Regions from separate parts of the Cellulosimicrobium sp. SL-1 genome, predicted to be linked through region 3. Evidence: predicted binding sites of a transcription regulator. Region 3 holds the regulator's gene; each other region holds the start of a gene.
What was found. The regulator Rex, encoded in region 3, represses fermentation and respiration genes when NADH is low (regulators of the CRP and FNR family bind a similar motif). The targets are predictions, from matches to a motif close to CTTGTGAANNNNTTCACAAG.

Region 1 (3,965 bases), on a different contig from region 3:
TCGTCAGCTGCGGGTAGTTCTCCGGGTGGTCCATGGCGTCCAGGAGCGTCTCGCGGTTCAGCACGTTGACGTTCATGTGGTACCCCTCGGACCCGATGTAGGCGTCCAGGAGGCCGGCGAGGTTGGTGACCTGCTCCTCCTTGGTGCGCCCGAGGCCGCTCGGCACGACCGTGTTGGTCAGCGAGATGCCGTCCTGCGCCTCGTCGTACGGCAGCTTGGCCACCGACAGCGCCGAGGCGAGCATGCCGTGCGTGTCGCGCCCGTTCATCGGGTTGGCACCCGGGGCGAACGGCTCGCCGGCGCGGCGGCCGTCCGGCGTGTTGCCCGTCGCCTTCCCGTACACGACGTTCGACGTGATCGTCAGGACCGACTGCGTGGGCACCGCGTCACGGTACGTCGGGTGCGTGCGGACCTTCGCCATGAACCGCTCGACGAGGTCGACGGCGATCGCGTCGGCCCGGTCGTCGTCGTTGCCGAACGTCGGGTACTCGCCCTCGGTGACGTAGTCGACGACGAGGCCGCGCTCGTCGCGGACGACGGAGACCTTCGCGTGCTTGATCGCCGACAGCGAGTCCGCCGCGACGGACAGGCCCGCGATGCCGCACGCCATGGTCCGCAGCACGTCCTTGTCGTGCAGCGCCATCTCGATGCGCTCGTACGCGTACTTGTCGTGCGACCAGTGGATGCAGTTGAGCGCCTCGACGTACGTCGCGGCCAGCCAGTCCATCGTCGAGTCGAACTTCGCCATGACGTCGTCGAAGTCGAGCACGTCGCCCTCGACGGGCGCCGCCACGGGCGAGACCTGCTTGCCGGAGATCTCGTCGCGGCCGCCGTTGATCGCGTAGAGCAGCGTCTTGGCGAGGTTCACGCGAGCGCCGAAGAACTGCATCTGCTTGCCGACCCGCATCGGGGACACGCAGCACGCGATCGCCGCGTCGTCGCCCCAGTGCTGGCGGATGAGCTCGTCCGACTCGTACTGCACGGCCGAGGTGTCGATCGAGACCTGCGCGCAGTAGTCCTTGAAGCCCTGCGGCAGCTCCGGGCTCCAGAAGACGGTCATGTTCGGCTCCGGGGCCGGGCCGAGGTTGTAGAGCGTCTGGAGGAACCGGAACGAGTTCTTCGTGACGAGCGGGCGCCCGTCCTCGCCCATGCCGCCGATCGTCTCGGTGACCCACGTCGGGTCGCCGGAGAACAGGGCGTCGTACTCGGGTGTGCGCAGGAACCGCACGATGCGGAGCTTGATGACGAAGTCGTCGATGATCTCCTGCGCCTCGGACTCCGTGATGCGGCCGGCCTCGAGGTCGCGGTCGATGAACACGTCGAGGAACGTCGACGTGCGGCCGAGCGACATCGCGGCGCCGTTCTGCTCCTTCACCGCGGCGAGGTAGGCGAAGTAGAGCCACTGCACGGCCTCGCGGGCCGTCGTCGCCGGGCCGGAGATGTCGTAGCCGTACGAGGCCGCCATCTCCTTGAGCTCGCCCAGCGCGCGGATCTGCTCCGCGTGCTCCTCGCGCTCGCGCACGACCTTCTCGCTGAAGGGCTGCGTGTCGAGACCGAGCTTGTCGAGCTTCTTCGCGGCGATCAGCGCGTCGACGCCGTAGAGCGCGACGCGGCGGTAGTCGCCGATGATCCGGCCGCGGCCGTAGGCGTCGGGCAGGCCCGTGATGATGTGCGAGCTGCGGGCCGCGCGCACGTTCGGCGGGTAGACGTCGAACACGCCCTGGTTGTGCGTCTTGCGGTACTCGGTGAAGACCTTCCGCAGGGTCTCGTCGACCTCGTAGCCGTACGTCTCCAGCGCGCCCTCGACCATGCGCCAGCCGCCGTTCGGCATGATCGCGCGCTTGAGCGGGGCGTCGGTCTGCAGACCGACGATCACCTCGTGCGCCTTGTCGATGTAGCCCGGCGCGTGCGCCGTGATGCCGGCGGGCGTGCGGGTGTCCACGTCGTAGATCCCCATCTCCCGCTCCTCCGGGAACATGGCGGACAGCGTGCTCCAGATGCCCGTCGTGCGTTCCGTGGGGCCGGCGAGGAACGACGCGTCGCCCGTGTACGGGCGGTAGTTGCGCTGGATGAAGTCGCGCACGTCGACCGTGTCGCGCCACGGGCCGTCGGTGAAGCCCTCCCACGCAGGGACGTGCGCGGTGTCGCGCTGCGGGTCGACGGCGCCCGCCCCCGTCGCGCGGCCGCCGCTCGTCGTGCCGGTTGCCTCGGAAACGCTGGTCATCTGGACCTCCCTCGTGCCTGACGCGCGGGTCCGCGCGCCGGCCGGACCCGCCGGCCTCGCGAGGTCCCGGGTGGGGCCCTCGGCCGAGGTTCCGACGGGCTCCTTCGCCACCTCCAGGCTAGGTTCCCGGAGGCCGCCGCGGAGGCGTTCGGGACCGCCTGGGGACCTAGGTCCCGAGGCGGGCGGGACCCGGCAGGAACGGCAGGATTCCGCGGTTTCTCGTCCCCGTAACACCCCTGCCGAGGAGGTCTTGTGATGACCTTCACAAGCCCTCGGGCCCTCCCCCTGGGGACCCCGCGCCGCCGTCGTGACGCACGACACGGGCGCGCGTCACACGCTCGCCGGACGTGCCGCGCGCATCCGTGTGAGACTGCCCGGGTGAAACGCACCGTAGGGGTCGAGGAAGAGTTCCTGCTCGTCGGCGACGACGGGCAGCCCGTCGCCCGCGCGGCCGAGGCCCTCGAGGCCTCCGGCACCGACGACAAGGGCGGAGGCACCGGCTCGCTGGAGTCGGAGTTCATGGAGGAGCAGCTCGAGACCGCGACGCACCCGCGCCGCGAGATCGACGAGCTCGCGACCGAGATCCGCGAGGGCCGGCGTCGCGCCCAGGAGGCCGCGGACCGCGTCGGGGCACGGGTCGCCGCGCTCTCGACGTCTCCCCTGCCGTTCGAGGGCACGACCGTGTCGCGCCTGCGCTACCTCGAGGCGCGCGCCGCGTTCGGCCTCACCGCGCGCGAGCAGCTCACGAGCGGCTGCCACGTGCACGTCGCCGTCGCGGACGACACCGAGGGCGTCGCGGTGCTCGACCGCATCGGGCCGTGGCTCGCGACGCTCCTCGCGCTGAGCACGAACTCGCCCTTCTGGCAGGGCCAGGACAGCGGGTACGCGAGCTTCCGGTCGCAGGTCTGGTCGCGCTGGCCCACCTCGGGCCCGACGCGCGCGTTCGGCTCGCCCGAGGCGTACCGCGCGGCGGTCGACGGCCTCGTCGCGACCGGCACGATCCTCGACGAGAACATGGTCTACTTCGACGCCCGCCTGTCGTCGCGCTACCCCACGGTCGAGATCCGCGTCGCGGACGTGTGCCTCGACCCGGACACCGCGACGCTGCTCGCGGCGCTCGCCCGCGGTCTCGTCGAGACGGCGGCCCGCGAGTCCGCCGACGGCGCGCCCGCGCCCGAGCTGCGGCCCGAGATCCTGCGCACCGCGTCCTGGCGCGCCGGCCGCTCGGGCCTCGAGGAGGACCTCGTCTCGCCCCTCACCTGGCGCCCGGCCCCCGCGCACGACGTCGTGGGCCAGCTCGTCGCGCACGTGCGCGACGCGCTCGTCGACGCCGGAGACCTGGACGCGGTGACCGAGCTGCTCGGGCGCCTGTGGTCCGGGGGCAACGGTGCCGCCCGGCAGCGCGCGTGGCACGCGGCGTCCGGCGGCGACCTGCGCGCCGTCGTCGAGCACGCGGTCGAGGTCACCCACTCCTGACCGACGCGACGGCCCGCGGCGCACCTGCGCCGCGGGCCGTCCTCGTGTCTGGGGCCGCATACCCGGGGCCGGGTGCGCGGCAGGGGTCGTCAGCCGCGTGCGAGCGCCGCGAGCGCGTCCAGCACGTCGCGCGCGACGTCCGCCCCGGTGAGGCGGTACGCGGACACGACCTGGTCGCGCGTGGCGTGGTCGAGGAACTGCGCCGGGAGACCGATCGGGTGCACGGGCGTGCGCACGCCCGACTCCAGCGCCCGCTGGGCCAGCA
Region 2 (3,965 bases), on a different contig from region 3:
GCGTGCCGGTGCGCTCGGCGAGGTAGAGCTCGTCGGAGTAGAACGCCTTGGAGCGGTGCACGAAGTCGCGCTCGAACCCGGGCGTGTGCGAGCGCCAGGCCGAGATGTACATGTCGTCGTCGGTGCCCTCGTAGACGGTCACCGCGGCGTCGAGCGGGGTGCCGCGCGTCCAGCGCTTGACCACGCGCGGGTACCCGGACGGCGTGAGCGTGCCCTGGCCGAAGTCGGTGAAGACGTAGACGGTGTCGGCGTCGATCCAGCCGAGCGAGCCCTTGGCCTCGGCGCGGTGGAAGCCGCCGTCCTCCGGCGCGACGAACCGCTTCTCCACGAGGTCGAACTCGCGCGTGACGTCGGCGTCGGAGCCGCCGGGGGAGAGCTCGACGAGCGCGTGCCGCCACGGCTCGCCCGCGGCGAGCTGCTCCGGCGTCGGGCGCAGGACGCTCGCGCCGTGCCAGACCCACGACTCGCCCTCGGCCGCGGCGAGCGCGTCGAGGTCGAGGACGGTCTCCCACTCCGGGTCGTCGGTGCGGTAGGACTCGAGCGTCGTGCGCCGCCAGACGCCGCGCTCGTGCTGCGCGTCGCGCCAGAAGTTGTAGTACCGGTCGCCGATCTTCGAGACCTCGGGGATCTTCGCGTCGGAGTCGAGCACCTCGCGGATCGCGCGCTCGGTCGCGGCGAACTCGTCGGCGGTCTCGAGCGTGTCGGCGACCTCGGCGTTGCGGGCGCGGACCCAGGCCAGCGCCTCGTCGCCCTCGACCTCCTCGAGCCAGAGGTACGGGTCGTGGGGGGTGCCGTCGGGTCGGTCGGTCGCGGCGCGGCTCTCGGTCGCGGGCGAGGGGCTCGTCGTCTGCTCGGCGGTCATGGTCACCCACCCTACGGCGCGCGGGCCGTGGTCCGGAGGTCACGAGGAGGCGGGGACCTTCGGCCCGCATCGGGGCTCGACCCTTGTGGGCACGAACGCCTTGTGAAAACCTTCACAAGTAGAGAGACCGCCGAAGGAGCCGGGGCATCCCGGCCCCGGCACACCCGCGGCCGACGCCCGGCGAGGTCGGGCACCGGAGGGGACGCATGAGCGCGAAGAGCGCCAGCACGAAGGTCGAGAACCGCACCGAGGACACCCGCACGACGCACGAGATCGACGTCCTCGTCGAGCGGGCCCGCAAGGCGCTCGACCAGTACATGAGCCTCACGCAGGAGGACGTCGACCGGATCGTCCTCAAGGCGTCCGTCGCCGGCCTGCACCAGCACGGCCACCTCGCGCAGATGGCCGTCGCCGAGACCGGGCGCGGCGTCTTCGAGGACAAGGCGACCAAGAACATCTTCGCGTGCGAGCACGTGCCCAACTCGATGGCGAACCTGAAGACGGTCGGCATCATCGGGCGCGACGAGCTCACGGGCGTCGTCGAGATCGCCGAGCCCGTCGGCGTCGTGTGCGCCGTGACGCCGGTGACGAACCCGACGTCGACCACGATCTTCAAGTCGCTCATCGCGCTCAAGACGCGCAACCCCGTGGTGTTCGCGTTCCACCCGAGCGCGCAGCGCTCGTCGGTCGAGGCGGCCCGCATCGTGCGCGACGCCGCGGTCGCGGCCGGCGCGCCCGACGACTGCATCCAGTGGGTCGAGCACCCGTCGATCGAGGCGACCAGCACGCTCATGCACCACCCCGGCGTCGCGCTCATCCTCGCCACGGGCGGCAACGGCATGGTCCGCGCGGCCTACTCGGCCGGCAAGCCGGCGCTCGGCGTCGGGGCCGGCAACGTCCCCGCCTACGTCGAGAAGAGCGCCGACCTCGGCCGCGCGATCAACGACGTCGTCATGTCGAAGGCGTTCGACAACGGCATGGTGTGCGCCTCGGAGCAGGCGCTCATCCTCGACGACGTGATCTACGACGACGCGATGCGCGAGCTCGCCCGCCTGCACGCCTACCGGGTGACGCCCGCCGAGAAGGCGATGCTCGAGCGCCTCATCTTCGGGGTCGAGGCGAACGGCACGAACTGCGCCGGGGCGAAGCTCAACCCGAAGGTCGTGGGCAAGTCGCCCGTGTGGATCGCGCGCGAGGCGGGGTTCGAGGTCCCCGACGACACGTCGATCATCCTCGCCGAGATCGACGACGTCGGCCCCGACGAGCCGCTGAGCCGCGAGAAGCTCACGCCCGTCCTCGCCGTGCTGCGCGCGCGGGACACCGAGCACGGCGTCCGCCTGGCCGAGCGCATGGTCGAGCTCGACGGCCTGGGCCACTCGGCCGCCATCCACACGTCCGACGAGGCGCTCGTCGAGCGCTACGGGTCGCGCGTGAAGGCTGTGCGCGTGCTGTGGAACAGCCCGACGTCGCTCGGCGGCATCGGCGACATCTACAACGCGCTGCTCCCGTCGCTCACGCTGGGCTGCGGCAGCTACGGCGCGAACTCGGTGTCGAACAACGTGTCGGCGGTCAACCTCATCAACGTCAAGCGGATCGGGCGGCGCAACAACAACATGCAGTGGTTCAAGGTGCCCGCCAAGACGTACTTCGAGCCGAACTCGATCCAGTACCTCGCGCAGATGCGCGACGTGCACCGCGTCACGATCGTCACCGACAAGGTCATGAGCCGCATCGGCGTCGTCGACCGCGTGCTCGACGTCCTCGCCCGCCGCGAGGAGAAGGTCGCGATCCAGATCATCGACGCGGTCGAGCCGGAGCCGAGCGTCGGCACCGTGAACCGCGGCGCGGAGTCGATGCGCGACTTCGAGCCCGACACGATCATCGCGATCGGCGGCGGGTCGCCGATGGACGCCGCCAAGGTCATGTGGCTGCGGTACGAGCACCCGGAGATCGAGTTCTCCGACATGCGGGAGAAGTTCTTCGACGTGCGCAAGCGCGCGTACAAGTTCCCGGAGCTCGGGGGCAGGGCGAAGCTCGTGTGCATCCCGACGTCGTCGGGCACCGGCGCGGAGGTGACGCCGTTCGCGGTGATCACCGACCCGGAGACGGGCTTCAAGTACCCGCTCGCGGACTACGCGCTCACCCCGACCGTCGCCATCGTCGACCCCGTGCTCACGGACACCATGCCGGCGAAGCTCGCGGCCGACTCGGGCTTCGACGCCCTCACGCACGCGACCGAGGCGTTCGTCTCCGTCTACGCGAACGACTTCACCGACGGGCTGTGCCTGCAGGCGATCAAGATGGTCTTCGAGCACATCGAGGACTCGGTCACGCAGGGCGCGGCGGCCCCGAAGGCCCGCGAGAAGATGCACAACGCGGCGACCATCGCGGGCATGGCGTTCGGCTCGGCGATGCTCGGCATCGTGCACGCCATGGCGCACACCGTGGGCTCGACCTTCCACCTCGTGCACGGGCGCACCAACGCGGTGCTCCTGCCGCACGTGATCCGCTACAACGGCCAGGTGCCCACGAAGCTCACGAGCTGGCCCAAGTACGAGCGCTACGTGGCCCCGGAGCGGTTCCAGGAGATCGCGAAGCACCTCGGGCTGCCGGCCTCCACCCCGGAGGAGGGCGTCGAGTCGTACGCGAGGGCGGTCGAGGAGCTGCGCGCCAAGGTGGGCATCGAGGCGACGTTCGCCGCGCAGGGCGTCGATGAGCGGGCGTTCATGAGCCGCCTGGACGACCTCGCGCTCCGGTCGTTCGAGGACCAGTGCGCCCCGGCGAACCCGCGGATGCCGGTCCTGGAGGACATGCGCGACATCCTCGTCGCGGCCTACCGCGGCAGCAGCCGCGAGGTCGTGCGGGCAGAGCGTCTCGCGGCCCACGAGGGCGCGAGCACCGAGGACGGGCAGGCGGCGACCCCGCCTGCCGGGAGCGTGGCGGCCGGCTGACCCTTCCCGGCCCCACGAAACCCGGAGCCCGACGGCGCGAGTCCCCTTCCGCCGTCGGGCTCCGTCGTGTGACGAGAGGGCCTGCAGTGTGCTATCTATGAGTAGCACGCGTCGCGCGGGCGCCCCTCGCGGAGCGGGGGAGGGGGTCGTTC
Region 3 (3,965 bases):
GGGGTGCGGACGGTGCTCGCCGTCGGGGTGTCGACGTCGTTGCGGGTCATGGGTCCTCGGCGGTGCGGGAGGGGCTGGGGGCGTGGGGGGTCGGAACATTGTTCCACCCCACGGGAATAGACGGACCGAGGGGTGCTGTTGATACGCTCGTTCCGAAGTTGAACGTTCAACCACTTGGTCCGCCAGGACCCCGACCACCCGCAGGAGCACCCATGGCCTCGTCGCTGCCCGCCGGCCTCACCGCCGGTACCTACGCCCTCGACGCGTCGCACTCGCAGGCGTCGTTCACCGTCCGCCACGCCGGGATCTCGAAGGTCCGCGGCACCCTCGCGATCACCGACGGCACGATCACCGTCGGCGACGACCTCGAGTCAACGTCCGTGACCGCCCAGCTCGACGCCGCGTCCGTGAGCACGGGCGACGAGAACCGCGACAACCACCTGCGCAGCGCCGACTTCTGGGACGCGGAGAACAAGCCGACGTGGACGTTCACGTCGACGCGCATCACGGGCGACGGCGACGACTACGTCGTGGCCGGCGACCTGACGATCAACGGCGTCACCAAGCCGGTCGAGCTCGAGACGGAGTTCGCGGGCACCGCGACCGACCCGTTCGGCAACCCGCGCGCCGGCTTCGAGGCGACCACCGAGATCTCGCGCAAGGAGTTCGGCCTCACCTGGAACGCCGCGCTCGAGACCGGCGGCGTGCTCGTCGGCGACAAGATCAAGATCGCGCTCGACGTCTCGGCCATCAAGCAGGCCTGACCGTCGTCCCGGGCACGTCCCGGGCGAGACCGGCGCCCTCCGGCAGGGGTGCCGCCCCGAGGGGCCGCGTGCACCGGCACGCGGCCCTTCGTCGTCCCCCGGGCCCAGGCGCCGGGGCCGCTCAGCGCTCCTGCGACGCCGCGAGGGCGCGGGCCTGCGAGTGGAACGCGAGGATCTGCAGCTCGCTGCCCACGTCGACGCCGCGCACGTCGACGTCCGCCGGGACCTGGAGCGCGCGCGGCGCGAAGTTGAGGATCTCGCGCACCCCCGCCGCGACCACGCGGTCCGCGACCGCCTGGGCGTGCGCCGCAGGGGTCGCGAGGACGACGATCGACACCTTCTCGCGCTCCACGACCTCCTCGAGCGCGTCGACGTGCTCGACGACGAGGCCCGCGGCCCGCGTCCCGACGACGTCCGGCGACGCGTCGAGGAGCGCCGCCACGTGGAAGCCGCGCTGCTCGTAGCCCGAGTAGTTCGCGAGCGCGTGCCCCAGGTTGCCGATCCCGACGATCGCGATGCGGTGCTCGTCGACGAGGCCCAGGGCCTCGGTGATGTACTGCGCCAGCGAGTCGACGTCGTAGCCCACGCCGCGCGTGCCGAACGACCCGAGGAACGACAGGTCCTTGCGCAGCTGCGCCGGGCCCACGCCGGACAGCTCCGCGAGCTCGACCGACGACGTCGTCCCGACGCCCCGCGCCACGAGGTCCCGCAGCGCGCGCAGGTAGGACGGGAGCCGCGCCACCGTCGCGCTCGGGATCCCCGGCGCCGTCACCTCACCGACTACCTGCTCAGCCACCGTCACTCCGTCGTCCAGGGACCGTCCTCGTCGACGGTCACGCTCCACGGGAGGAATCATCCCAGGTCCGCGCGCGGCGCCGAAATCCGGGCCACCGCACGCGCCAGCCGGCGCGCGTCCACGCGCCAGAACCCCTGCTGCACCCCGCCGACCGTGACGACCGGCACGTACTCGCCGTACTGCTCGCGCAGCGCCGGGTCGGTGCCCGGCGCGTCCAGGTCGAGCTCCGCCCACGCGACGCCCGCCTCGGCGCACACGTCCTCGACGACCGTCCGCGCGTCGTCGCACAGGTGACAGCCCGCGCGACCGAACAGCAGGACGGGGGCGGGGGCGTCGGAGGTGCTCACGCCTCCCAGGGTACGAGGCCCCGGCGGCCCGACCGCCTAGAGTGGAGGCATGGCGACGTCTCCCGGCCCGGGCCCCGACCCGACCTCCCGGCCGACGCTCCCCGAGGAGGCGCCCGCGCGCGCCCCCGGGCCGCCGCACCGCACCGCCGCGTTCTTCGACGTCGACAACACGATCATCCGCGGCGCCTCGTCGTTCCACCTCGCGCGCGCCCTGTACCAGCGCGAGTTCTTCTCGACGCTCGACATCGTGCGCTTCGCCGTGCACCAGGCCCGTTACCTCGTGTTCGGCGAGAACAAGCAGCAGATCGACCGCATCCGGTCGCGCGCGCTCGCGCTCATCGCCGGGCGCTCCGTCGCCGAGGTCACCGCGATCGGCGAGGAGGTCTACGACACCGTCCTGTCGCTGCGCATCTACCCCGGCACGCGCCGCCTCCTCGACGAGCACCTCGCGGCCGGCCACCAGGTGTGGCTCGTCTCCGCGACCCCCGTCGAGATCGGCGAGCTCATCGCGCGCCGGCTCGGCACGACGGGCGCGCTCGGCACCGTCGCCGAGCACGAGGACGGCTTCTACACGGGGCGGCTCGTCGGCGACATGATGCACGGCCGCGCGAAGGCCGCCGGGGTGCGGGCGCTCGCCGAGCGCGAGGACATCGACCTCGAGGCGTCGTACGCGTACGGCGACTCGCTCAACGACGTGACGATGATGGAGGCCGTGGGGCACCCGTGCCCCATCAACCCGGACGCCCGCCTGCGCCGCCACGCGCAGGACGTCGGCTGGCCCATCCGCGAGTTCCGCGGGCGCCGCCGCCGTGTCACGCGCAGCAGCGTCCGCACCGCGAGCTGGGCCGGCGCCGCCTGGGCAGCCGCGCTCGTCCTGCGCTCCGTGCGCCGCGCCGTCGACCGGCGCATCGCCCGCCTCTGACCCCGCCCGGGCCGCGCCCGGAGACGCGTCGAGCCCGGTCCCTCGGGAGGGGCCGGGCTCGACGACGGGTCGGCGCGTCAGGACGCGCGCGACGTCACTTCTTGTTGCGACGCTGGTGACGCGTCTTGCGAAGCAGCTTGCGGTGCTTCTTCTTGGCCATGCGCTTGCGGCGCTTCTTGATGACGGAGCCCATACGGTCCTCGCAATGCTCGAGCGGCGTGTCGGTCGGCGACCGGTCGACCGGCCGCGGGTGGTCCACGGTTGATCGGGGCCCCGGCGACCACGAGGGCGCCGCAAGCCGACCAACACGAGAGAAATCCGCCCCCTAGCCTACCCGCTCGCGCCCGTGCCCCGGTACGCGACCGGTCGCGGGGCGCCTCAGTCGAAGTGCGCGTCGAGGCCCAGCAGCGGGAAGACGGCCCGGCGCGTGGCCGCGACGGCGCGGTCGACGTCGTCGTCCGGGTCGTACCCGCTGCTCCACCGCCGGACCTCGACCTCGGGCCCGAACGCGAGCGGTGCGTCGAACCCGGCGACCTCCGCGACGCGCTCGCGCCACTCCATGGGCAGGGGCACGCCCGCGGTGACGGGCCGGTGCACGACCTCCCCCACGACGGCCGACCACACGAGCGGCACGACGCGCGCGATCGCGTACCCGCCCCCGCCGAGCGCGAGCCACCGCCCGTCGGTCAGCTCGTGCGCGAGCCCGTGCATCCAGGTCGTGGCCGTGCGCTGCGCGTCGACGGACACGTCGAGGTCGGACAACGGGTCCTCGCCGTGCGCGTCGCACCCGTGCTGGGTGACGAGCACCTCGGGACGGAACGCGCGCAGCACGGGCGGCACGACGGCGTCGACCGCGCGCAGCCAGCGGGCACCGTCGGTGCGGCGCGGGAGCGCGACGTTGACCGCCGTCCCCTCGGCGCCGGGGCCCCCGAGGTCCGTCGGGTGGCCCGTCCCCGGGAAGAGCGTCGCGCCGCTCTGGTGGACGGAGACGGTGAGGACGCGCGGGTCGTCCCAGAACGCCTCCTCGACGCCGTCGCCGTGGTGGGCGTCGAGGTCGACGTACGCGACGCGCTCGACGCCGTCGTCGAGCAGGCGCCGGATCGCGACGGCCGCGTCGTTGTAGACGCAGAAGCCCG
Region 4 (3,965 bases), on a different contig from region 3:
GGCTCGGGATCATCGTCGCGAGCTCCGGGCGCCACTTGGTGAAGCGGGCGGGGAAGCAGCGCTCGAGCAGGTCGATCATCGCGGGGACGGCCGTCGAGGCACCCGGCGAGGCGCCGAGCAGGCCGGCGATCGAGCCGTCGGACGCCGCGATGACCTCGGTGCCGAACTCGAGGACGCCCTTGCCGTCCTTGTCCTTCTTGATCACCTGGACGCGCTGGCCCGCGGTGATGGTCTCCCAGTGCTTGGGGTGCGCGGTGGGCATGAAGCCCTGGAGCGCGGTGAACTTGGTCTCCGGGCTCGCGAGGAGCTGGCCCACCAGGTACTGGGTGAGGTCGAGGTTCTTCAGGCCCGCGCCGACCATCGAGCCGAGGTTGTGCAGGCGCAGCGACGTGAAGAGCCCGAGGTACTTGCCCTTCTTGAGGTACTTGGGGCTGAACCCGGCGTAGGGGCCGAACATCAGGTACGTCTTGCCGTCGACGACGCGCGTGTCCAGGTGCGGGACCGACATGGGCGGCGAGCCGACGTCGGCCTTGCCGTAGACCTTCGCCTGGTGCTGGGCGACGAGCTCCGGGTCGTCCGTGCGGAGGAACTCACCGCTGATCGGGAAGCCGCCGTAGCCCTTCGCCTCCGGGATGCCGGCCGCCTGGAGCAGCGGCAGCGCGCCGCCGCCGGCGCCCACGAACACGAACCGGGCCTCGACGGTCGAGCGGCGCTTCGGGGCGTTCCACGAGCGGTCCTTGACCGTCAGGCGCCAGCGGCCGTCCTTCGTCTTCCTGAGGTCCTTCACCTCGTGCTCGAGGTAGAGCTGCGTGCCCTCCGAGACGAGGTAGTCGACGAGCTGCTCGGTGAGGGCGCCGAAGTCGACGTCCGTCCCGCTCGTCGCGCGCGTGGCCGCGACCGGCTCGTCGCCGTCGCGCTCGGCGACCAGGAGCGGGGCCCACTCGGCGATGACCGCCGGGTCGTCCGTGAACTCGAGCTCGCTGAACAGCGGGTGGCGGCGCAGCGTCTCGAAGCGGCGACGCAGGTAGTCGACGTTCTCCGCGCCGCGCACGAAGGTCATGTGGGGGGTGCGGGAGATGAAGCTCGCGGGCTGCGGCAGCGCGCCCGTCGTGAGCAGGTGGTGCCAGAACTCGCGCGACACCTCGAACTGCTCGTTGATCTTCACCGCCTTGGTGATGTCGATCGAGCCGTCCGGCTTCTCCGGCGTGTAGTTCAGCTCGCACAGGGCGGCGTGACCCGTCCCGGCGTTGTTCCACGGGTTCGACGACTCCTGCGCCACGGCGTCCAGGCGCTCGTAGATGCGCACCGTCCAGGTGGGCTCCAAGACCTTCAAGAGTGCCCCGAGCGTGGCGCTCATGATGCCACCGCCGATGAGGGCTACGTCGATCTGGTCTGCGCTGCTTGCGGGGTTGCTCGCTCGACTCGACACATGTCGATCCTACGCTTGTGAAAGAGTGCACTAACTGTGCGGTGCGTCACGGGCGTGCGTCACACTTTCGCGGGACCTCGGTCCCGAGCCGGGCAGGTCGGACGTCGCGTACCGCGCGATCCGGCCGGGTCCGAGCCGTCTTCCCGCGAGGTAGAGCCGTGGTCTCGCGAGGTAGAGCCGTGGTCCGCGTGCGCCAGCCGACCACGCCTCTACCTGGCGGACCAGGGCTCTACCTCGGCCGACCGGGGCTCTACCTCGCGGGGGTGGGGTTCTCCTGCGGCGGGGAGTACGGGGACGGCCAGGGGCCGATCTCGGGGAGGCCCACGGGCGCGCCCGCGAGGCGGGCGGTGGGCTCGGCGCCGGGGGTGCGGCCCGCGAGCCAGGCGGCGACGTCGGTGAGGCGGCCGTGGACGACGACGGCGCCCCGGCCGGGCGCGGACGCGGGCGCAGGCGAGGCCGCGGCCCCGGAGGTGGGCTCGGCTTCGGACGCGGGCTCAGGTCCGGCAGCCACGCGGAGGCCGCCCGGTCCGACGCGAAGGGCGCCCGGTCCGATGCGGAGAGCGCCCGGTCCGACGTGGACGCCGCCGGCGCCCACGACGAGGTCTCCTGGTGCCCCGTCGAGCTCGACCACGACGTCGTCCGCGAGCCGGACCCCGAGGAAGTCGAGGAGGTGCAGCCCGAGCGCGGGAGGCCAGGAGTCGAGGCCGACGCCGGCATCGAGGTCGACCGCGTGGATCCGCACCTCGCGCCACCAGGCCACGAGCGCGTCCGCGACCGTGCCGTCGCGGTACGTCACCGGCGCGGACCACCCGGGGGACCCGGCGGCGGGCCACGCGGCGTCGAGGCGGTCGGCCAGCGCATCGAGTGCCGCGACGTGCTGCGCGACGGAGCGCAGCGCGCCCGTCCGGATGCCGTCCTCGCGCCCGGCCGCGCCGCCGTCGTACACCTCGACGAGCTCGCCGCGCGCGGCGCGCTCGGCCTGCCGCGCCATGGCCTCGCCGATGGCGGTGACGTGCGCGAGCACGTGGCTGCGCGACCACCCGGGCAGGGCCGACGGCGCGTCGAGCCCGGCGGCGTCGAGCCCGCGCGCCGCGTCGGTCACCGCGTCGAGGGCGGCGCGCGCGTCGCGCCGGACCTCCTCGACGTCGGGCGGGGTGAGGGCGGGGGCGTCGGTCAGGGCCACAGCAGCTCCTTCGTCCAGGTGGTCGGCGCGCCGGACGCCGCGGTGTACCGCAGGCGGGTCTGGCCCGCGCCCGACGACGCCCAGAACTCCACGCTCGTCGGCTCGAGCGCGTACGCGGTCCAGGCGTCGAGGACGAGCCCGGGCTCCGCCCGCACGCGGTCGAGGGCGGCGTCCCATGCCTCGCGGTAGGCGGCGCGGGACGCGAGCGGGGCGCTCTGCGACCCGGCGAGGGCGGTCGCGCGGGAGAAGTCGGACCGGTCCAGGAAGTCGGCGGCGGACGTCTCGGCGTCCAGCGGCACGACGGGTCCCCGCACGCGGACCTGCCGACCGTGCTCGCGCCAGAAGAACGTCAGGGCGGCGTTCGGGTTCTGCGCGAGCGCGACGCCCTTGGGGGAGTCGGCCCGCGTCGCGAAGACCCACCCGTCGCCGTCGACGTCCTTGAGGATGAGGGTCCGTGCGTCCACGCGGCCGCTCGCGTCGGCGGTGGAGAGGGTGGCGGCGTGCGGGGCGGGCAGCCCGGCGTCGATCGCGTCGTCGAGCCAGCGGACGAAGAGCGTGCCCGGGTCGTCGGGTGCGGCGTCGACCTCGAGACCGGGGAGGTCGGGGCCGAAGACGGGCAGGGCGCGCAGGCGCTCGCGCAGGGACGGGCGGTCGGCGTCGGTCATGCGTCCTCCGAGGTGGTCGGGAGCGGGTCGAGCAGGGCGACGAAGCCCCGCGCGGCGGCGGACATCGCGTCCGGGTCGTCGAGGGCGCGCGCGAGGACGTACCCGCCCTGCACGACGGCGACGGCGGCGTGCGCGCGGTCGCGCGCCGCGTCGTCGGGCAGCCCGCCCTCGACGAGGACGGCGGCGGCCAGGTCGACGAGCCCGCGGAAGTAGGCGCGCACCTCCGCGGCGAGCGCGGCGTCGTCCATGACCGCCTGGTCGCTCACGAGGCGCCCGACCTTGCAGCCGGCGAGCGCAGGCCGCGGGCGTTCGAGATAGCGGACGAGGCGCTCGACGGCGGAGCCCTGCGCGCCCAGGTCGCGGCGCGCGGCATCGAGGCCCGCGGTCGTCGTGGCGTGCACGGCCGCGGCGGCGAGGTCGTGCTTCGTGGGGAAGTGGTGGTAGAGGCTGCCCTGCCCGACGCCGCTCGCGGCGAGGACCTGGCGCGGGCTCGTCGCGCCGACGCCCTGCGCCCAGAACAGCTCCTGCGCGGCGGCGACGAGGCGGTCCCGGTTCGAGCCGGGCGCCTCCGCGCGTGGCTCGGGTCGCGTGTCGGACGGCATGGTCCGCAGCCTAGCGGGCGACCATACCTACCGCTAGGTATGTCGCGGACGAGTCTCGGGGGCCGACGTGGTGCGACCTGCGCCTG

Region 1: the regulator Rex is predicted to act here: its motif matches at 2,474-2,493, upstream of pflB (formate C-acetyltransferase).
Region 2: the regulator Rex is predicted to act here: its motif matches at 962-981, upstream of adhE (bifunctional acetaldehyde-CoA/alcohol dehydrogenase).
Region 4: the regulator Rex is predicted to act here: its motif matches at 1,444-1,463, upstream of mqo (malate dehydrogenase (quinone)).

Annotation. Positions count from the first base shown of each region.
Region 1 covers NZ_JAACJC010000007.1:69,066-73,030, reverse strand. Annotated here, with positions in the region: gene pflB (formate C-acetyltransferase) at 1-2,224, opposite strand, end outside; gene GWJ10_RS12305 (glutamate--cysteine ligase) at 2,603-3,700, shown strand; gene dxs (1-deoxy-D-xylulose-5-phosphate synthase) at 3,790-3,965, opposite strand, start outside.
Region 2 covers NZ_JAACJC010000015.1:32,280-36,244, forward strand. Annotated here, with positions in the region: gene GWJ10_RS19240 (prolyl oligopeptidase family serine peptidase) at 1-862, opposite strand, end outside; gene adhE (bifunctional acetaldehyde-CoA/alcohol dehydrogenase) at 1,069-3,813, shown strand.
Region 3 covers NZ_JAACJC010000013.1:100,938-104,902, reverse strand. Annotated here, with positions in the region: gene GWJ10_RS18595 (MarR family transcriptional regulator) at 1-50, opposite strand, end outside; gene GWJ10_RS18590 (YceI family protein) at 213-764, shown strand; gene GWJ10_RS18585 (redox-sensing transcriptional repressor Rex) at 886-1,560, opposite strand; gene GWJ10_RS18580 (glutaredoxin family protein) at 1,617-1,907, opposite strand; gene GWJ10_RS18575 (HAD-IB family hydrolase) at 1,957-2,829, shown strand; gene GWJ10_RS18570 (AURKAIP1/COX24 domain-containing protein) at 2,924-3,022, opposite strand; gene GWJ10_RS18565 (acetoin utilization protein AcuC) at 3,208-3,965, opposite strand, start outside.
Region 4 covers NZ_JAACJC010000005.1:213,636-217,600, reverse strand. Annotated here, with positions in the region: gene mqo (malate dehydrogenase (quinone)) at 1-1,429, opposite strand, end outside; gene GWJ10_RS09480 (maleylpyruvate isomerase family mycothiol-dependent enzyme) at 1,680-2,612, opposite strand; gene GWJ10_RS09475 (pyridoxal 5'-phosphate synthase) at 2,603-3,277, opposite strand; gene GWJ10_RS19835 (TetR/AcrR family transcriptional regulator) at 3,274-3,879, opposite strand.